3 regions of the Brevibacillus sp. FW301-21C12A genome follow, and region 1 is predicted to be linked to each of the others. Evidence: riboswitches for the same ligand, from Rfam matches in the RefSeq annotation. Region 1 holds a riboswitch; each other region holds the start of a gene.

Region 1 (7,179 bases):
CTCTTACTGCTTCCAGCAACAGCGCCGGAAGCCCCAGGACAAAAAACGACAGGGACAGGATGAAAAATCCGAAATAGAAACGGACGGGAATACGGGCATACACCATTACCCATACTCCCATCCATAGACAAATCGCCATCTGCAACCATTCATGTCCCGTCAAAACGAGCAAAATCAGCACGCCCGCAAACAGGAGCTTGTGCTCAGGCGGCAAAAATCGCAGCCGGTTTTGATAGGAAAGCGAATCAAGCTGCTGCCAATTCATTTTTTATGCTTATCCAGCCGGCCCTTGTACAATCCCACGGCATAGCCGACAACGCCCGCCCCGAGCGCCGCTTGCACCGCGAACAGCAAGCTCTCTGTCTCGCCGCCTGGCGGTTCAAGCAGCGGCTCGAACCACGGCTCGTAAGCAGGGGCGATTTCCTTGATCGCTTCCTCAGCCGCTCCATCTGCTCCCCCGAACTCCGAATCCTGCACCAACAGCAACGGCACAACCGCCAGCAAGACTACGCCCAGGAGCAGCAGCCAGTTCATCCCTTTTTTCACAGCGATTCCTCCCGTTTCAGCAGGCGAAGTTGCGCCAGCTCTTTTGCATTGTAAGACTGCAGCCAGTTCCAGACGAGCACGGTCAAAAGCCCTTCGCTGATCGCCAACGGAACCTGGGTGATGGCAAAAATTCCTGCGAATTTCGCGAACGATGCCATAACGCCGCCGGATTCAGCCGGGAAAGCCAAAGCCAACTGCACGGAGGTCACGACATAAGTAGCCAAGTCTGCGAGCGCAGCAGCAGCGAATACGGCCAAACGCTGTCCGCCGTTTCCGCGCACGATCAGGCGATAGACGCCGTAAGCTACCATCGGCCCTACTACTGCCATGGACACCGCATTGGCTCCAAGCGTCGTCAGCCCTCCATGCGCCAAAAGCAGCGCCTGGAACAGCAGCACCAGGCTGCCGAGCACGGACATGACCCACGGGCCAAACATGATCGCGCCAAGCCCGGTTCCCGTCGGGTGCGAGCTGCTGCCCGTCACCGAAGGAATTTTCAGCGCGGATAACACAAAGGCAAACGCGCCGGATACGCCGATCAGCAGCTTCATTTGCGGATGCTCCTTGACGATTTTGTTCAAGGAACGAATGCCGAGAATAAAAAATGGAATAAATACTACCCACCAAAACAGCGCCCAGCCCAGCGGCAAATACCCTTCCATGATGTGCATCGCGTGGGACGTCTGCGGTTCATTTACGAGAAAATAAAGGACAAAGCCTGCAATCAACAGACAGGTCGAAACGAAACGGGATCGATTCAAGACATTTCCTCCTCCTTTGCTGTTCTTTCTTTTTTCACCAACAAAAAAACCTCATCCGCTAGCAGACGAGGTATGCGCACAAAAACAACAGACCGTTGGCACAGTCCTATTGCTTCGTATTCACCGCTCCTTTCCGCGAAGGTATTCCTGGGTGTGGCAAGTAGGTAGGTCTCCTGGCTTTCAGCTCATCGCGCTCTTTGTCCTTCCCCATATGAATATGAGTGGCTCTATCTCAAAGAGAACTCCCTGATTACAGTGGCGGGACCGCTCGGGACTTTCACCCGATTCCCTGTTACCCTTTATGCGGCTTGCACATAAAGGCACCTATCGCCGACGATATGCAATTGTTAGATAGTTCTTGCTTGTCCCACATTATTATACAGAATCAAGGGAAAAAGCGGAAGAATATAATCAGCGGAGTATAACTGCGTAAAAAAACCGATGCCCCGCCATTCCGGGAGTCATCGGTCTTTGTTGCATCCGCTTCTTTTTTATGCTTACGACCTGGCGTCCACGCCGACCGCTTCGCTGATGTGGGAAAAGCCGTCGCGCTTCAACAGTTGCAAAAGCTTTTTGTTGATTTGCTTGGAGATGCCCGGGCCTTGATAAATCATTCCGGTGTACACTTGCACGAGACTTGCGCCCGCCCGGATTTTCGCGTACGCATCTTCCCCCGTGAAAATGCCCCCTACGCCAATGATCGGCACCTTGTCGCCCACTTCCTGGTAAATTTCTTTTACCCAGGCAGTCGAACGCTCTGTCAGCGGTTTTCCGCTCAGTCCTCCCGCTTCCTCGGCATAGTGATGCCCTTGAACGGCTTCACGCGACAAGGTCGTATTGGTGGCAATAATGCCGGAAATGCCCTCTTCCACCGCTCCTTGCACGACATCGCGCATGTGCTCGTCGGACATGTCGGGGGCTACTTTGAGCAGAATCGGCTTTTTCTGAATGCCGCGCGCTTCCATTTCCGCCGCTTTTTCGCGCACCGCCCGCACCAGCAGCCGCATGCTCTCGGTTTCCTGCAAATCGCGAAGATTGGGCGTATTCGGAGAGCTGATATTAATGACGAAATAATGGCCGTACGAATAGAGCATGTCCAGGCATTTGATATAGTCAGAAGCCGCTTCCTCATTGGGAGTGACTTTGTTTTTGCCAATGTTGATCCCGATCGGAACATCGGAATACGCGTAATCGACCAGGTGCTGCGAAGCCAAATAAGCACCGTGGTTGTTGAAGCCCATCCGGTTGATGATCGCCTCGTGCTCAGGCAGGCGAAACAGGCGCGGCCGCGGATTGCCCGGCTGTCCTTGCGGGGTCAATGTCCCGACTTCCACGAACCCGAACCCGAGCGCACCCAGTGCATGATACACTTCGGCATTTTTGTCAAAACCGGCGGCGAGCCCTACCGGATTGGGAAACGTCATTCCCCACAGCTTTGTGGCAAGACGCTCGTCCTTCACCTGAAACATCATTCGCAGCAAGCTTTTTCCCGGAGCAGAATCTTCCACCAGCTTCAGGGCATCAACCGTTCTTTCATGAATCTCTTCCGTATCCATCTGGAACAGATATTTCCTAATGAGCTTATACATCCCGGCTGCACTCCTTACTCCATTTTTACCTCATTGTAGAATACCACACTTTATTTATCGTGGGCTAACCTTTATACGCGATACATATTTCCAGCCGGGCAAACAAACCATAACAAAACCACCAAGTCGGGGGGACGTTGGTTCATGAAAGCAGACGGAAAAATCGGGATTGGCCAAGCGATCATGGTGATGATGCTGTCGATCGGAATCACCAATCATGTCACCCTTATCCCCCTGCTGCTCAGCAAAGCCGGGCGCGATGCCTGGCTGAGTGTCATCTTTGGCATGATCCCCTTTTGTGTTTGGGCGTACGCGCTCTATTTCATCAACAGCCGCATCGGACAGCAGTCGTTGTCCCACTGGCTCTTGCTACGGTCCGGAAAAGCCGTCCGCTTCCTGCTGCTCATCCCCATCATGCTCTGCCTGTACATGATGGCACTCGTCAATCTGGTTGATACCCAAACGTGGACAACCGTCAACTATTTGCCGCAGACGCCCGAGTGGGTGACTGCGCTTGCCCTGATGATCTTGTGCGTTCTCGCATCCTACGGCGGCATTGCCTCAGTCGGCATTACTTCGGGCATATTGCTGCCCATTGTCTCCTTGCTTGGCATGTTCGTCGCATTCGGCAACGTACCGAAAAAAGACTACTCCCAGCTCTTGCCGCTGTTCCAGAACGGAATTGCCCCTACCGTGCACGCCATGGTTTTGTCGGGGGTGGCTTTACCGAGCTGTTCCTGCTGCTGTTGCTGCAGCATCACGTGCGCAAACCGCTGCGGCTCATCCACTACATCGTCATGATTGCCATTACCTTGGTCCTGACGCTCAGCCCGCTGACGGGAGCCATCGCCGAGTTCGGGCCTGTGGAGTCGATGCGCCAGCGCTTTCCTGCCTTTGAACAATGGCGGCTTTTGACGATCGGAAAAGACATCGAAAACATGGAGTTTTTTTCCATCTTTCAATGGCTGTCCGGCTCGTTTATCCGCATTACGCTTTGCCTGCTGCTGCTCGGGGAGCTGCTGGTCCTGAAAACGAAAAAGCAGCGCAAGTACGTCATGCTCGCCCTCGGCGCCAGCATGATCGTTCTCACCAGCCTCCCCTACAACGACATGCAGTTCGTCACGTTTCTGTCGAAGATTTACTATCCGCTTTATTTGCTGGTTATGGTAGCTGTCACGCTCGTCTTGTTCCTGCTGTCGCTGCGCAAACCAACCGGATTGGAGGATGTGAGCCATGACCCTTGAAGAAGAGCTGCGAGAAAAATTCACGCATTGCGCGGATGTCATCTTTTTGCGGACAGTCACCCCCAACGATCAGTCGGTTCTCATGCTGTACTGCGAAGGTCTGGCCGACGTACGGCATTTGCAAGAGACGGCTTTGCCGCAATTGGAACGCTGCCTGACCGCCGGAGACTTGCGTTCGCTCCCGCTGATTCCGCTCTACACCAATCCTGAGCTGTGGACGGAGCGGCTCTTCTCGGGAGATTTGCTCATCTTTTTGAAAGGGTCGCCGCCTTTTGCCTGGGACATTTCCAACCGTCCGCAGCGGGGCACGGAAGAAGCCAACACGGAGATTTCGATCAAAGGGCCGCGGGACGGCTTCGTGGAAGACTTGTCTACCAATGTGGCACTCATCCGCAAGCGGCTGCGCACGATCACGCTCGCCTATGAGCCGTTCATTCTCGGCACACGCTCTCGCAGCCGAATTGCGCTGATGTACATGACCGACAGCGCACCGCCTGACCTGGTGGAGATGATGCGCGACCGGCTGCTCTTCTGCGACAACAAAAAAATATTGAACAGCGCTCTTTTGGAAAAAATGCTGAGCGACAACCGCAATTCCTTGTTTCCTCTGGTAGATTACACAGGGCGGCCCGACTTCGCCATTTACATGCTGCTGCAAGGAAAAGTAATCGTGATGGTCGACGGCTCGCCTCTGGCGCTGATTGCTCCCGTCTCGCTGCTGGAGCTGATTAAATCTCCCGAGGACGACCAGTATCCGATCGTTTACGTCTGGCTGGAGCGCTTGCTGCGCCTCGGCGGGTTTTGGATCGCAGCGTTTCTCCCGGGGTTTTGGATTGCCCTGTCCGCCTACAACGTGGAGCAGTTCCCGTTTCAACTGCTCGCCACTGTCACCCAAGGGCGAAAAGGCTTGCCTTTTTCCGCGCCCATGGAGCTGTTCATGATTTTGTTCATCTTTGAATTTCTGCGCGAGGCCGGAGCCCGTCTGCCGAAAAACGTCGGTCAGACGCTGGCGCTTGTCGGCGCGCTGATTATCGGGGACGCTTCCATTCGCGCGGGACTGACTTCGCCCTCGATGCTGTTCGTAGGCTCCTTGACTGTCGTCGCATCCTTCACGCTGGTCAACCAGGCGCTCAGCGGCGCGGTTACGGTCGCCCGCTTCATTGTGTTCATCCTGTCCTCCACGATCGGCATGTACGGGTTCGTCATTGGCATGATCGCGATTATTTATTACTTGTCCACCTTGACCTCGTTCGGCAGACCATACTTGTTGATGGGCTCGTCGAACGTGCTCTCCGATCTGCACCTTGTCTTGTTCCGGCCGCTGATCTACTTTTTCCGAAAAAACCGATGCGGAACGGAGGTGCCAAATGAAGGCCGCCCGAATCGCCTGTGCGCTGCTGCTCTTGGCCACCACGCTCCTCAGCGGCTGCTGGGACCAGAAATCGATTCAGGATTTGAGCTATTTGTCCGCGTTCGGCGTTGACTTTATCAACAACGAATACGTCCTTTACGCCCAGTCGGTCGACCTCGCAAGCGTAGCCAAACAGGAGACGAGCGCCACCCCGAAATCGCCTCCCGCCACGATTTCCATCGGAAGAGGCAAGACGCTGATGACCGCGTTTGACAATCTGCAAAAAAACTCGCAGATTCCGCTGTTTCTCGGGTTTGTGTCGTCCCTCGTTGTTCACGAGCGCATCTTGCAAAAAGGCATTATTTCGACGCATGACATTTTGAACCGCTACGGCTTGATTCGCTATACAAAATGGGTGTTCGGGACGCGGGAGCCGATCGACAAGGTGCTTGGCAACCATTCCCTTTCCGGCTTCTCCCCGCTGACGTCCCTCTTGCATCAGCCAAAGGACGTCTACGAGCAGCGCTCCTTTATCGAGCCGATGCAGTTTTACCGATTCATCTCCAATTTCTAGGAACCATCGAACACGGTGCTGCTGCCCAACATCACGATCTACGAGCGTTCCTGGAAAGAAAACAACCACTATGTTTCGCGGCTGACCATAGACGGGGTACACGCGCTCCACCGCGGCACATGGAAAGGGTATTTTCCGAGCCGGGACCTGATGGGACTGCGCTGGATGGACGAGGATACCGACTTTGCCGGACTCATCATCCGCGATGGTAACACCCCGAAAGCCACGATCCGCATCAAGCACGTCGGGCTGAAAATCGTCCCGGTTACGACCGGGCCTATGCCGCGCTACCATTTGCACGTCCATTTGCTCGGCTTCATTCGCGAGCTGATAAGCCCCGAGATCAGTCCAGAGCAGATCCAAAAAAACTCGGAGGAACAAGTGCGTGAGCAAATCCGCGGAACGTTTTTGAAGGGGGTGCAAAAAGGCACCGATCTGTACGGACTGGAAAGGGAGCTGTTCAAAAAAGACTACCGGGCGTGGCGAATGTATGAAAAAGCGCAGCGCACCGCGCCTACGCGCGACTCGATTGCCAGCATCCAAATCCACGTCCATTTGAGCGACTCGGGCAAGATGAAAATGGAATCCACCAAATACCCGTCCCCGCTCGGACGCGAGTAACAGCCCAGACAGCAAAAAACTGCTTGCCGACATCTGCGGCAAGCAGTTTTGTTTTCAGAAAACCGGATTAGTTTTTCACCAGCAGAACTTCTTCCACGGAAGCGTATGGCAGGTTGTGCGCATCGGCTACCGCTTTGTAGGTTACTTTTCCGTCGATGACGTTTACGCCTTTAGCCAGCGCGCGGTTGTCGCGGATCGCTTGGGCGTAGCCTTTGTTCGCCAGTTGCACAGCGTAAGGAACGGTTACGTTGGTCAGCGCCAGCGTGGAAGTGCGAGCTACCGCACCAGGCATGTTCGCTACTGCGTAGTGGATCACGCCGTGTTTTTCATAAGTTGGGTTGTCGTGCGTCGTAATGCGGTCGATAGTTTCGATAGAACCGCCTTGGTCGATCGCCACGTCTACGATCACGGAACCAGGTGTCATCGCTTTGACCATGTCTTCCGTTACGAGACGAGGTGCGCGTGCGCCAGGGATCAGGACAGCGCCTACGAG
Region 2 (7,179 bases), on a different contig from region 1:
AGGGCGTTCCTCTTCTCTGAAAAAACTTTGTTCCATGCCGGATGGTTCCTCACAGTAAACGGCTTAAACGGCACAGCTAATGCACTCTTCTACCGTCAAATGCTTGGTGCGCGTGTAGTAGAGCGACTTCAAGCCTTTTTTCGCGGCGTAAATATAGTAGCGCGCCAGCTCTCTGGTCGAGATGTTGCTGTTGACGTGCAGCACGGTGGAAATGCCTTGGTCCACATGCTCCTGGATTTCGGCGACCAGATCGATCACTTTGAACTGGTCGATCACATAGGCAGATTTGTAGTAAAAATAGTTTTCCTGCGACAAATACGGCATCGGGTAGTAGGTCGTCGAGTTCGCGTACGTTCTCGTTTCGATGTGCTCGACAACCGGCATCACGCTCGACGTCGCATTCTGAATGTAGGAAATGCTCTGCGTCGGCGCAATCGCCAGACGGTACGCGTGATACAGTCCGTTCTTCTGCACCTTTTGCTTGAGCGCGGCCCAATCCTCCGGCGTCGGAATGTGCATGCCTGCGAACAGTTGCTTGCCTTTTTCCGTGCGCGGACGGTAGTCGTTTGCGAGGTATTTGTCAAAATACGTGCCTTTGGCGTACTCCGACTGCTCGAAGCCCATGAAGGTTTCCCCTTTGGCCATGGCGATCTCCATACTCATTTCCAGCGAGTAGAAGTTCATCATCATGAAGAACGTGCGGGCGAAGTCTTTTGCTTCCTCGCTCTCGTAGGCGATCTTGTTTTTCGCCAGGTAGCCGTTCAGGTTCATCGCACCCAGCCCGACGGAATGCAGCTCGCGGTTGGCCTTCTGCACGCCTGGCGCATTTTCCACGCGGGTCACATCGCTCACGGCGGTGATCGCCTCGATGCCCTCGCGCACGGATTCGCGCACTTTTTTGTGCTCCATCACGTTGACGATGTTCAAGGAAGCGAGATTGCAGCTAATGTCGCGGCGAATGATGTCCGGCTCGCCGTAGTTGGTAATCGTGGACGTCTCCTGGAGCTGGAAAATTTCCGTGCACAGGTTGGACATTTTCACGGAGCCGATGTCCTTCAGCGCGTGATTTTTGTTCGCGTTCGTCTTGTTCATGATGTACGGGTAGCCCGACTCCATCTGGATCATCGCGATCTTGGTGAGCATTTCGCGGGCGCTCATGACTACCTTTTTCTTGACGCGCTCGTTTGCCACCAGCTCGTCGTACATCTCGTCGAGATCCAGATCATCCAGATGGGCGCCGTACTCCTTGTAGACGGAGTAAGGAGCGAACACTGTCAACGGCTTGTTTTCCTCTGCCAGCTTGTAAAACACATTCGGCACGATCAGGCCGATCGACAGCGTCTTGATCCGCGACTTTTCATCGGCATTGATCTTTTTGCAATCGAGAAACTCGTTGATATCCCAGCCGAAGATGTTGTAGTAGGCTGCCCCGGAGCCTTTGCGCTGCCCCATCTGATCGGCGTAGGAAAACGCGTCCTCCAGCAGCTTGAGTACAGGCATGACGCCCTTGGCTGCGCCCTCGACGCCTTTGATCGGCTCTCCGCGCCCGCGCAGCTTGGACAGGTTGACGGCCACGCCGCCGCCGATTTTCGAAAGCTGCATGCAAGTGCCGAGAACGTAGTTGATCGAGTTCAAGGAGTCGTCCATTTCCAGCAGGAAGCAGGAGACCATTTCGCCGCGGCGGCTTTTCCCCGCATTGAGGAACGTCGGCGTCGCCGGCTGGAGTCGCTGGTCCATCATCGACACGGTCAGCCGCTTCGCCAGTTCGAAGTCTCCGCGCCCGAGCGAGAGCGCCACAATCGCCACCCGATCCGGGTACTGCTCCAGATACATCGATTTGTCGTCTGTTTTCAGGGCGTAGTCTTTGTAAAACTTGGAGATAGCCATGTACGAAGCGAATTGAAAACCAGCGTCATGCGCCAGGCGGAACACTTCATCGACCTGTTCAACCGTGTAGCTTTCATACACATTTTCATAAAAGTCATTTTCGATCAAATAGTCCATGCGCTCTTTCACGCTGTTGAAGGTCATCGTCTTCGCCTGTACTTCTTCCATGAAGACCGCGACTGCCTCTCTGTCCTTTTCCAGTTGGTAAAATCCGTCGCTTCCTCGCTGCATCAGTTGGTTGTTCAATTCAATGTGTCGCAATTGCTGCCACCCCACTCGTAAATTGTTCCACGTCACGGCCGGTACCGGACAGTTCGAATTTGGAAATGACCGGAACGCCATATTGGCTGGCGATCGTGTCTGCGCTTTTGGCAAAGCTGGCTCCCCAGTTGCGGTTGCCGCTGGCTGACACGCCGCGCAAATAGACATGATTCCGCTTCAGAAAACGGTCCACCTTCTCCGGCACCTGGCCAAAGCCTGTCGTGTACGTGACCAGAATGAACGGCTCGTCGATCACCATCTCCGGATCAATCTCCACGTGCGGCAGATCGAGCTTGCTGACGAATCGTCTCACGTTTCCTGTTTTCGAATCAAAAGCGATTAACATGTCCCTCATCCTTTACTGCTGTTCTATACTTTTTTAGCCAAAGTAAAAGCGCATCCGACGCCAAAATGTCGAATGCGCATGATGATCCCCATCGTATCCATCCGCCGAAAAACGAATGGAGCGCTCGAACACTTCCCTATCTCCCGTAGGTTACACAGTGCTGACGGTCAGGCAGGTCTCCTGGCTCGGGGTCATCGCTCCATTCGTGCCTTCCCGATCAGCTGAATCAGTGGCGCAAAAACCAAATGGAACTCTCTCATCACAGTGGCGGGACCGCGTCGGAATTTCACCGACTTCCCTATTAAGTCTACCAAATATAGCGTGGCAAACACCTGTCCGCATCAATATGTAGTTGGTAAAACTTACTTTACCTCAATATATCGTAGGAGTCAAGCTCGGCATGCTCTATTTTGGCGACTGATAATCTCTCTCATTTCTCTATTGCCAATCTCTGGTTTGCGTCCATATAATAGGTTTCATGCACAAAAAAGGTAACGCCACCGGCCGATTGGAGAGTGACCCCTGATGGAAAGCACGGTTTATGAAGCAGTAGCCATTCCGCGTTCGCAAACGAGAAAAATGACATACAACGACCGCACGTTCCACATCTTCGTCAGCATCCCCGACGTGGCTTTGCCGCCGTCCAGCTTCCCGGTCATTTACTTGCTGGATGCCAACTCGGTGTTTGGCACCATGACCGAAGCGATTCGCCTGCAATGCCGGGTTCCGGAAAGAACGGGCGTCGATCCGGCCATCGTCGTCGGCATCGGCTACCCGACAGAAGCGCCGTTCCACCCATCGCGCTACTACGACTTCACCCATGTCGTTCCCGCATCCGAGCTGCCCGCTCATCCGCGCGGCGGCGAATGGCCGGAAATGGGCGGGGCAGAAGGCTTCCTCAGCTTCATCGAAGACACGGTGAAGCCCGCGATCGAAAAGGACTTGCCCGTCGACCGCACGCGGCAAACGATTTTCGGACATTCGCTCGGCGGCTTGCTCGTGCTGCATGCCTTGCTGACCCGGCCACACGCGTACCAATGCTACATCGCCGGCAGCCCGTCGATCCACTGGAACGAAAGCGTCCTGCTGGAAGAGGAGCGCCGCCTGCCGTCCCTGCTCACAGACGACTTGCGGGTCAGAGCGCTGCTCGTCATCGGGGAGCTGGAAAACGACGGCCGCTTCCACGTCAACGTCAAGGCGCAGGCGATGGCTGAACGGTTGTCCGCCATGGGCAACGGGCAGATCGAAGCGTCGTTCCGCCAATTTCCGGACGAAAACCACACGTCTGTCCTGCACGTCCTCATCAGTCACGCTATTCGCTTTGCTTCCAAGCCAACTGCCCGCTAGTCAGGGCAGTTTTTTCTTTGCCTCGCTCCATGCACACAAGCAAGCAAACAAGGCAGTCGGCACACGCAAAAAACCGCCCATACGAAAACGATGAGCGGCCATGCATGCACTACTGCTCTTTTCGCCTATTGCAGAGACAACACCTTGTTGATCTGCGGCAGCTCCTCGATGGCAGCTACGACAGTTGGCGTAATCTCTTCGTCGGTGACGCAAATCAACAGGGCGTTTTTCCCCTTTTGCTCACGCGACACATTCATCTTGGAAATATTGATCTCGTGGTCAGCCAGCTTGCGGGACACGTCGTAAATGACGCCCGGATAGTCGGTATGGTGCACCAACAGACCGTGAGCGCCCGGAGGGATCCGACAGGCGCAGTAGTTGATCTCGCTGATGTACACTTCGCGCCAGTCCTGGGCAAACGTGTATTTGTTCGCTCCCACGCGCAAATTCGCCAGATGGTTGGCGTACTCGCCGGAGCTGTTTTGAACCGAAACGCCGCTGCCAAGTCCATCCACCAGAAGCGAAGCGATCTCTTCTTTATTTTCATGGGCCAAAATGCTCAGGGACGCCCCTGCGAGCTGCGGCTCCAGTCTGCGAATCAATTGGGCCAATTCACGAAGTCCAGCATATTGGGTCATGTAATCCCCTCACTCTCCCAGTCAGGTTAATCCTTAATGCGGAAGAATCCACTCTTCCGGTTCCTTGATAATCGAGGAATGGTTATCGGAGCGATACCAGGCTGTCAGGCTTTGCCCATCTTTCGTGTACACGATGCGATAGATGGTGTTGCCCTTTCCGCTTTTCGGGAAGGGACTCTCCTCGGGAGGAACCACTGTCACACCACCCGCTTCAATCACGCCACCCTTTTCCTTGATGACGCTCTCGATCACGGTCATGTGCTCGTTGCTCGTGGCCGACATCCCCACGTAAGCGAGTATTCCCAGCAAAAGCGCTCCCGCCAAAAACGAAACAATAATCACTTTTGACTTTTTCGTAGCATCCACCAAGCGCTTCCCCCGTTATTCAATTCTCTTTGTCGATCAAACGCACCTTGTCAATCGTACCTCCGCCCAGGCACACTTCCCCATCGTAAAAGACGACGGCTTGGCCAGGAGTAACCGCTTTTTGCGGCTCGGCGAAAACGACTTCTACGGTGTTGCCCTCGCGGATGTGCACCGTCACTTGCTGGTCCGGCTGGCGATAGCGGAATTTCGCGGTGCACGCAAACGATTCGGTCGGCTTGTTCGCGCTCACCCAGCTTACGTCTGTCGCCAGCAAGCTACTCGAATACAGGCGGGGATGGTTGGAGCCTTCGCCGACGATCAGGACGTTGCGCTCCAGGTCTTTGTCCACCACAAACCACGGCTGGCCGGTCTTGCCGTGCCCGCCGCCAATCCCCAGGCCTTGGCGCTGGCCGAGCGTGTAGTACATCAGGCCGTCATGCTGCCCGATCACGTCTCCGTCTACCGTTTCGATATTGCCGGGCTTGGCTGGCAAGTAGTTTTGCAAAAACTCGCGGAAGTTGCGTTCGCCAATGAAGCAAATCCCTGTGCTGTCCTTCTTTTTCGCGGTGTAAAGCCCGGCTTCTTCGGCAATTTTGCGCACCTCGGGCTTCGGCAAATGCCCGATCGGGAACATCGTTTTTGACAACTGCTCCTGGCCGAGCACATTGAGGAAGTACGTCTGGTCTTTGTTGTTGTCCGCGCCGCGGATCAGCTTGTACTCTCCGTCGATGAACTTCACCTGCGCGTAATGGCCGGTGGCGATGTAATCGGCTCCCAGGTCCATGACCTTGGCGAGCAGCTCGCCGAACTTGATTTCACGGTTGCACATCACATCAGGATTCGGTGTGCGCCCGCGTTTATATTCATCCAAAAAATACTGGAACACCTTGTCCATGTATTCTTTTTCAAAATTCACGGTGTAGTATGGAATGCCAATTTGTTCACAGACGCGCCGGACATCCTGGAAGTCTTCTTCCGCCGTGCAGTGGCCGAATTCATCGGTATCATCCCAGTTTTTCATGAAGATGCCGATGACGTCATATCCCTGTTGCTTGAGCAGGTAAGCCGTCACGGAGGAGTCGACCCCGCCGGACATGCCGACAACGACGCGTGTATCTTCTGGTCGTTTCATAGTCTTTCTCCTCTTGATTTAATTTGTCCATCTACAGATTACCATGTTTCGTCCAACAATTCATGTTTTGTTGCACTTTTGTCGGCCTAATGTGAAAAACGCCTGCCGCAATGGACAGCGACAGGCGTTGATGAGCACGTTATTCACTTTGGGAAACTTCGTCTTTAATCTCGGAGCGGAACCCTTCGATGCTCTCTGCACGGCGCTGGTTTTTCGCCTCGATGTTCGCTCATTCCTCTTCGGAAATCTCGCCCGCGTGTGCCGCCAGGTAATCTTCCGACTCGCGAATGCTCTCTTCCGTGTTTTGCAGCATTTCTTGCAGCTTGGCTGCGTTGTCAGAACGATCGTCCGGTTTTGCCATGAAAAACACTCCTCACTTTGCCAGTATGATTCACTACCTGTACCATTGTGCTTCGTTCGCGGAACAATTATGTATGATAGGATAGAGAGAACGGACTTTGCGAAAAAGAAGGTTTTTCACATGGCTTCTCTGGATTTTCTGGAACGAAAGCTGCTGCGGATCATAGCGGAGACAGACCCTGTCCGGCTCAAACGCCAATGGGTGAGCAAGCGCGCCGAGTCTTCCGGCGAAAGCGAGCAGCGCAAACGAATCGCCCTCTTGCTGCGCAGGCTCGACAAGTTGCCGCCAGCCAAGCGTCGCGAGGTGCTGGATTTGCTCGCGCAGTTCAACTGGAACGGATAGGGCATTAGCGGATGGACGGACCGATGTGCCAGTGCCCGTCTGTTTTCAGCATGCGCCTCACGTCTACTATCGCCTCGCGATGGAGCGGGCCGTAAATGTGCGGATACAAAAGCCCGTCCTTGGCCTGCTCGTACTTCACGGGCGAAGGCGATTTTGTCTCGTCCACGACGAGCACGTACAACTCCTCATCGAACGCGCCGTACACCCGGTCTGCTACCTTGCCGAGCAGCTCCTCGCCTTTTGTGGCGTGAATGAACCCTTCCTGCTCGTAGTCGCGAGGCAGGTAATGGTCTTTGTCCGCCCATTTCTCCCAATAAGCTTTTGGGCACATACAATAAATGATCGATGGCTGCATGTTGTGTTCTCTCCCTTGTCGCACCGCTTTATTTTTTCCCCATCGCCTTGTTGAGATGGCGCATGGCTTTATCGAAAAACATCTGGTCGAAGGCGCCCTGATCGAACTTCCATTCAATGAAGTTTTTCAACGAATGCAAATCTA
Region 3 (7,179 bases), on a different contig from region 1:
GACTGATTTATCTGACAATGAATCCAGTGTTATCCAGTTTGGCTGGAGGCTGGACGAGCCGCTAGACTTCGTGAATTTTTTCACTAATCTGAGGGTTCCTTACAAGGCCCTTCGTTCTTACTCACAGGAGGTTTTTGTCATGCTTCAAAAAGTTTCATATTCGTTTATCGTCATCATCGGATTTATGCTGTTTGCGCTGTTTTTCGGAGCAGGCAACCTGATTTTTCCACCGATGCTGGGACAGATGGCGGGAACGAACGTCTGGGAAGCCAACGCCGGTTTTCTCGTGACAGGGGTTGGCTTGCCACTTTTGGCAATTACAGCGTTGGTGTATTCAGGTAAAGACGATTTGCGTTCGCTCGCAAGCCGTGTGCACCCGCTGTTCGGTCTTGTTTTCACGATTTTGCTCTATTTGGCGATCGGGCCGTTTTTTGCGATTCCGCGCTCCGGGAATGTTTCGTTTGAGATCGGGATCAAGCCGTTCTTGTCCGAGCAGGCCGGGCCTTTTCCGTTGATTGTGTTTACCGTCTTGTTCTTCACGCTCGCTTGCCTGTTGTCGCTCAATCCTGGAAAAATTATCAATGTAGTCGGAAAAGTCTTGACACCGATGAAGCTGACGTTTATCGGCATCATCGTCCTGACGGCGATCGTGTATCCGATTGGCGAGCTGCAAGCGCCAGTGGGCGATTACCAGTCCAAGGCGTTTTTCAAAGGATTCCAGGACGGCTATTTGACGCTGGACGCGCTCGGGGCGTTTGTATTCGGCATCATCATCGTCAATGCGATCAAGGAAAAAGGGGTTACGTCGAAAAAGCAAATTTTGCTGACGTGCGCCAAAGCAACGCTGATTGCGGGTGCGCTCCTGGCGTTTTTCTACTCGGTGCTTGCCTACATGGGCGCTTCCAGCGTGGAAAAGCTCGGCCATTTGGAAAACGGGGCGCAAATTTTGGCCAAAGTGTCGAATTATTACTTCGGTTCTTACGGCGGCCTGCTGCTCGGCCTGATGATTACTGCGGCGTGCCTGACGACCAGCGTCGGATTGATTACGGCGTGCTCGTCGTATTTCCACGCGATGTTTCCGCGCATTTCGTATAAAAAGTTTGCCGTCATTTTGGCTGTGTTCAGTACGCTCGTCGCCAATATCGGGTTGACTGCGCTCATCAAGGTGTCTGTTCCGATTTTGACGACGATGTACCCAATCGCCATCTCGCTGATCTTTTTGACGTTTTTGCATCAAGGGTTTGGCGGTCGGCCAGAGGTGTATCAAGGCAGCTTGTTCGGTACGTTTCTCGTCAGCCTGTTTGACGGGCTGAATGCTGCCGGGGTCGAGCTTGCGGCGATCAACGACGTCTTTTCCCGCTACTTGCCGATGTACACGATCGGCTTGGGCTGGCTGCTGCCTGCATTGATCGGGGGCGTTGGCGGCTACCTCGTTTATTTGATGCGCAAACCATCGCTGCGCGCGCGTGAGCTTCGCCTGACCAAGCAATAGGACAGGCATTATGAGGAAGCAGCCTGAACGTTGACATCAGTTTGCAAAGTGGAAATAGTTTAGCATGACAAAAACTGGTTTACGTGTTACTGTATGAAGAAAGGTGTGTCCCGCCCATTTTTGGGGCACATGCACTCATACCGACAATTTCATATGAGTGGAGACAGGTTCCTTGGCGATGAATATCGGCGCAAGGATGAAAAGGGAAGTCGGTGAGAATCCGACACGGTCCCGCCACTGTATGAGGGGAGTTTGCACAACTTTTGGCCACTGGTCGAGCTGACTGGGAAGGCGTTGTGCAGATCATGATCCTCAAGTCAGGAGACCTGCCTGTTTCGACAACACTGCTTAACCTACGGGAGATAGGGAGGTGTTAGGATGCTGTGATCTCAGTGTTTATTTGGCATTTCTAACGTTCTTTCTGATCGTTGGAGATGCCTTTTTTATTGGGCGAAATCGAAAAAATGATCGCAAAGGATGGAGAGGAAGCAAATGATAAGCAGCAACTTGGGATATCCGCGGATCGGCAAAGATCGCGAGTGGAAAAAGGCACTGGAAGCTTTTTGGGCAGGGAAGCTCGATGAGACGACATTCCTTGCGCAAATGGAGCAAATTCGCAAGCAGCACCTGGTCAAACAACAAAAAAAGGGGATCGACTGGATTCCGGTCAACGACTTTACTTTCTACGACCACATGCTCGACATGGCGGTCATGTTCGGCCTGATTCCGAAGCGGTTCGCGTATGCGGGCGGTCCGGTGCCGCTGGCTACGTATTTTGCGATGGCGCGCGGCAACAAAGACGCGGTCGCCAGCGAAATGACCAAGTGGTTCAACACGAACTACCACTATATCGTCCCCGAGTTCGGCGAGCGCGCGCCTGTCTTGACGGAAAACAGGCCGCTGCAAGCGTACCTGGAGGCGAGAGATCAGCTAGGGATCGCCGGCAAGCCTGTCATCGTCGGGCCGTACACGTTTGTCAAGCTGTCCAAAGGGTATGCCAAAGACGAATTTGAACGCGTCGTCGATCAGATCGTGCCGCTGTACGTGGACGTCCTTCGCGAGCTGGAACTGCACGGCGTCGAGTGGGGGCAGATCGACGAGCCTGCGTTTGTCCTCGATCTTACCGGGCAAGACAAAGTGCTCATTCGTCGCGTGTACGAGCAGTTCAGCCAGGCGCTGCCGCACCTGAAGCTGATGGTGCAGACGTACTTTGAAGCAGTGGACTGGTACGAGGAGCTGATTGAACTGCCTGTCCACGGCTTGGGCCTTGATTTTGTTCACGGGAAAACAGCGAACCTGGCCAACTTGACGACGCACGGTTTTCCGCAAGACAAAGTGCTCGGCGCCGGGGTCATCGACGGACGCAACATTTGGCGCTCGGCCCTGGAGGAAAAGTGGGAGTTGGTCAAAACGTTGTGCACCGTAGTAGCCCCAGAACGGGTATGGGTTCAGCCGTCGAGCAGCCTGCTGCACGTTCCGGTTACCGTCGAAGACGAAACCGATTTGCCGGAAGAAGTGCGCGTCGCATTGGCGTTTGCCGATGAGAAATTGGCTGAAGTGCGCTTATTAGTCCAAGGTTTCCAATATGGAAAGTATGTTATTTCGAAGGAAATCGCCCAGAACGAGAAAGACTTGCAGCGCTTGGCCCAATTTCCGGCACGGAACCGCCAGGAAGTGCAGGAGGCGAGAAAAGCGCTGGCGTCGACAGCGGCGAAGCGGGCAGTGCCGTTCCACGAGCGTCGCGAGATTCAGCAGGCGACGTGGAAGCTTCCGCTGCTGCCAACGACGACGATCGGCAGCTTCCCGCAGACGACAGAAGTTCGCCAGGCCAGACAGCAGTTCAAAAAAGGAAACTGGAGCGTCGAACAGTACGATGCGTTCATTCAGGAGCAAATCCGCGAGTGGATCGCCATTCAGGAACAGATCGGCCTGGATGTGCTGGTGCACGGCGAGTTCGAGCGGACAGACATGGTGGAATATTTCGGCGAAAAGCTCGACGGCTTCGTTTTCACGAAAAACGGCTGGGTGCAGTCGTACGGCTCCCGTTGCGTCAAACCGCCGGTCATTTACGGCGACGTGCAGTTCGTCTCCCCGATGACGGTCAAGGAGAGCGTATATGCCAAGTCGTTGACGGATAAACCAGTGAAAGGGATGCTGACAGGTCCTGCCACGATTTTGAACTGGTCGTTCGTGCGCGACGACGTCTCCCGTCAGGAAGTGTGCGAGCAGATCGCGCTGGCGCTGTGCAAAGAGGTGGAGGCGCTGGAAGCGGCGGGCATTCGCATGATTCAGGTGGATGAGCCGGCATTGCTTGAAGGCTTGCCGCTCAAGCAGGCAGACAGAGCCGCGTATCTGGACTGGGCAGTCAAGTCGTTCCGGGTCGCTACCTCGACAGTCGAGCCTGGCACGCAAATTCATACGCACATGTGCTATTGCGAATTCCACGATTTCATCGACGTCATCAGCGAGCTGGATGCCGATGTGATCTCGATCGAAACTTCCCGCAGCCACGGCGAGCTCGTCTCGGTGTTCGAGACGTGCACGTACGACAAAGGGATCGGCCTCGGCGTCTACGACATCCACAGCCCGCGCGTTCCGGCTGTGGCCGAGATCGCGGAAATGGTGTCCCGCGGCGTGCAAGTCCTGCCGCCAGGGCAATTCTGGATCAACCCGGATTGCGGGCTGAAGACGCGGGGCCGAGAGGAAACAATCGCGTCTCTGAAAAACATGGTAGCGGCGACACACGCAGTACGAAACCGCCTGGCACAAAAAGCATAAGCATGAGCGAGAGGAGCAGCACAGATGGCAACAGAAGCCCAGATCGCAACAGAAGCACGGCCTGTCGGGCAGTCGAGAACTTTTTTGACAGACCTCGTCTTCCCGCCGGATACGAACCATCACTATACGATCTTCGGCGGCAAAGTAATGGCGTACGTCGACAAGATCGCCTGCATCGCGGCGATGCGCCATTGCCGCAAGCCGGTAGTCACCGCGTCCAGCGATTCGTTCGATTTCCTCGCGCCGATCAAGACAGGGGAAGCGATCAACCTGGAAGCGTACGTCACCTGGACGCACAACACGTCGATGGAAGTGTTCGTGAAGGTGGAGTCGGAAAATCTGTTGACAGGCGAAAAACGCATGACCGCGAGAGCGTACTTGACGATGATCGCCCTCGACGAGCAAGGCAAGCCGACGCTGGTGCCCGCCGTCATCCCGGAAACCGAGGAGGAGCGCCTCCAGCACGAAAAGGCGAAGCATCGCTACGCGCTGAGGAAGCAGCGGAAGGCGGAGTTGTAGTCACCGTTGCAAGAAACAGCATACAGCAACAAAAGCAATGCCAAAAGCCCTCACCGACAGGTTGAGGGCTTTTGCTGTGAGCGGCACGCAGGCACTAAGGGATCAAGGGCAAACACACAATGCGGCACGGGGAAAGCCGCAACGTCAAAACAACTGTTGCCGCACCAACGGCCGCAGCTCCTCTGTAAACTGCTCGACCAGCTCGGGCCGTCCGTGAAACTGTGCAGGCGTATTTTGAAACAGTACGGCTTCCCACTGCTCGCCCTGCTTTTTCGCTACGAGCGTCTGGTGCGCATGGAGCGCTGGATCAAGCTCGTCTTTTCCGGGAGGGATCATGCCGACCATGGCGCGAACCATCCCCACTTCCTCGCTGAGCAGGCATGCGGACTTGATTTTGTACACAAAGGGGGGAGTCAGATGGTGGGAAAAAACGTCGTGCAGGTGCGTAAAAATGGCGGCTCGTCCGATCAGATGGCTGCCGTCAAAGCCGATAAGCTCGCCGTCTGCCGCGAACGGAGCGGACATGCCGGATGCACTGTGTTCGTTCCAGCCGCGAATGACTTGCCGGTAGAGGGTGCGAATCGCATCTTCGTGTGTGGCTGTGCCCATCCTGGCGTACCTCCTTGGGTGGCTGTTTGAACCATAGTGTATCATACGAACCCGAAACGATGTCAAAGGTTTGACAGCACGGACTGAACGCCACTTTTCCGGATCGCGCCGCGAGTGTGCATGGTCTGTGGCTGCGTGCGCTTCGCCACGACTGTGTGCCTATCCGGCTGGAGTCCGGGCGTACAGCGATGACAGGCAGTAAACTGAAGGATGAACTACATTTTCCAAGATGTATTGAAGTAAATTAATGCAAAAGATATACTATTCTAAAAACTTACACCAAACGAAACGCAAAGGAGTCTTTTCGGTATGGATCAGGATCAGCACCAGCACGTAAAAGAACGCATTCGCAAGCAATACGGCCATTTGACCGCCAGCCAAAAGATCATTTCCAAAATCGCCCTCGAAAAGCCGAGCCTGCTAGCTATCCATACGGCCAAAAAAATCGCGGAGCTGACGAATACGAGTGAGGCGACCGTCATTCGTTTTTGCTACGCGCTGGGCTATTCCGGCTACACAGAGTTGCAGGAGGAGATCAAAAAGTCGCTGTTGATCGGCGACCAGAGAAAGGGGCCGATCCAGAAATACCGCGACACCGAAGCTGCGCTCACCCGCGACAATTACGCGCACCAGGTCATCGAAACCGACATCGCCTACCTCCAGCAAAGCTTGCAGCAGATCGACTACGGCTTGCTGCATCAGGCTGTGCAAAGCATTATGGCGGCGCACCGGATCGTCGTCGTAGGGTTTCGCTGGTGCCACATCCCGGCGAAGTGGCTGTTTTCCGCCTTGAACGCGATCAAGGGCAACACCCACCTGTACACGGGCGCGGTCGACAACGCCGACTACTTTTTGACCGAACGCGAGCAGGAGTGGCTCGTCATTGCGCTTTCTTTTCCGCGCCATCCGAGCGAGACGGTCGCCATGGTGCATTCCGCCAAGGCATTGGGGGCAAAAGTGCTCGCGATTACCGAGGGCGAGCTGTCGCCGATCAGCCAGGCTGCCGATCTGCTGCTGAAAATCACGACGCCGCAGCCTGTTGCGACCAGCGGCATGCCTACGCTGTTTTCGGTGCTGAATGTCCTCGTCAAAGGGGTGATGGTCCACGATGCTGCGCGTGTGCAACAACGGCTGCAGCACTACGATGAGATCAGCTCGAAGCTCTACTCCTTCGTCGGAGAAGAGGAAGAAGACTTTTCGATCTATTAAAATCCAACGCTTATCAAAAAAGTAAGGGAGGATGCAGCCATGTCTTTGCCCGTTTGGTTCGCCGCTACAGGCGACAGCTTTCTCACATGCGACTTGCCTTATCGCGATCACGCTTTTCAGGAAGTAGCCCGTTTGCTGCATCGTGCCGATGTGCGCATCGCCAATCTGGAGTCGACCGTGCACGACAACGAAGGCTATCCGAGCGCGCAAAGCGGCGGCACCTGGGCGATGTCGCCGCCAGCTTCGTTGCAGGTATTGAAGGACTATGGCTTTAACATGATCGGCTGGGCGAACAATCACACGCTCGACTATTTGTACGGCGGGCTGGAAGCGACGGAGCGCCACCTGAATGAATACGGCTTCGTCCATGCCGGCGCTGGCAAAAATCTCGCGGAGGCGTCCGCTCCCCGCTATCTCGAATGCGAGTCGGCGAGAGTGGCCTTGATCGCGGCGACATCGACGTTCCATCCGTGGTGGGCGGCGGGCGAACAGCGTCCAGACAGCATCGGCCGCCCCGGAATCAATCCGCTGCGCTACGTCATGACGCATTATTTGCAGCCGGAAAAGCTCGC

What was found. A riboswitch is a leader RNA that binds a small molecule or an ion and turns the genes downstream of it on or off. The one in region 1 is predicted to bind cobalamin.
Region 2: linked by a shared signal. The riboswitch ahead of nrdI (class Ib ribonucleoside-diphosphate reductase assembly flavoprotein NrdI) and the one ahead of AC3WQH_RS24405 (energy-coupling factor ABC transporter permease) in region 1 are both predicted to bind cobalamin.
Region 3: linked by a shared signal. The riboswitch ahead of metE (5-methyltetrahydropteroyltriglutamate--homocysteine S-methyltransferase) and the one ahead of AC3WQH_RS24405 (energy-coupling factor ABC transporter permease) in region 1 are both predicted to bind cobalamin.

The regions. Positions count from the first base shown of each region.
Region 1 covers NZ_JBYTBG010000074.1:2,194-9,372, reverse strand. Annotated here, with positions in the region: gene cbiQ (cobalt ECF transporter T component CbiQ) at 1-265, opposite strand, end outside; gene AC3WQH_RS24410 (energy-coupling factor ABC transporter substrate-binding protein) at 262-546, opposite strand; gene AC3WQH_RS24405 (energy-coupling factor ABC transporter permease) at 543-1,307, opposite strand; cobalamin riboswitch at 1,454-1,650, opposite strand; gene AC3WQH_RS24400 (quinone-dependent dihydroorotate dehydrogenase) at 1,805-2,896, opposite strand; gene AC3WQH_RS24395 (GerAB/ArcD/ProY family transporter) at 3,041-3,697, shown strand; gene AC3WQH_RS24390 (SLC5/6 family protein) at 3,658-4,140, shown strand; gene AC3WQH_RS24385 (spore germination protein) at 4,130-5,623, shown strand; gene AC3WQH_RS24380 (Ger(x)C family spore germination protein) at 5,604-6,065, shown strand; gene AC3WQH_RS24375 (Ger(x)C family spore germination C-terminal domain-containing protein) at 6,081-6,686, shown strand; gene ald (alanine dehydrogenase) at 6,754-7,179, opposite strand, start outside.
Region 2 covers NZ_JBYTBG010000051.1:11,144-18,322, reverse strand. Annotated here, with positions in the region: gene nrdE (class 1b ribonucleoside-diphosphate reductase subunit alpha) at 64-2,148, opposite strand; gene nrdI (class Ib ribonucleoside-diphosphate reductase assembly flavoprotein NrdI) at 2,135-2,494, opposite strand; cobalamin riboswitch at 2,648-2,845, opposite strand; gene AC3WQH_RS22310 (alpha/beta hydrolase) at 3,020-3,841, shown strand; gene AC3WQH_RS22305 (ACT domain-containing protein) at 3,967-4,479, opposite strand; gene AC3WQH_RS22300 (hypothetical protein) at 4,513-4,845, opposite strand; gene mnmA (tRNA 2-thiouridine(34) synthase MnmA) at 4,865-5,977, opposite strand; partial or broken gene tlp (small acid-soluble spore protein Tlp) at 6,117-6,338, opposite strand; gene AC3WQH_RS22285 (hypothetical protein) at 6,459-6,680, shown strand; gene AC3WQH_RS22280 (DUF952 domain-containing protein) at 6,685-7,035, opposite strand; gene AC3WQH_RS22275 (hypothetical protein) at 7,064-7,179, opposite strand, start outside.
Region 3 covers NZ_JBYTBG010000051.1:19,623-26,801, forward strand. Annotated here, with positions in the region: gene brnQ (branched-chain amino acid transport system II carrier protein) at 140-1,492, shown strand; cobalamin riboswitch at 1,641-1,840, shown strand; gene metE (5-methyltetrahydropteroyltriglutamate--homocysteine S-methyltransferase) at 1,985-4,270, shown strand; gene AC3WQH_RS22340 (acyl-CoA thioesterase) at 4,295-4,789, shown strand; gene AC3WQH_RS22345 (SgcJ/EcaC family oxidoreductase) at 4,934-5,398, opposite strand; gene AC3WQH_RS22350 (MurR/RpiR family transcriptional regulator) at 5,708-6,607, shown strand; gene AC3WQH_RS22355 (CapA family protein) at 6,647-7,179, shown strand, end outside.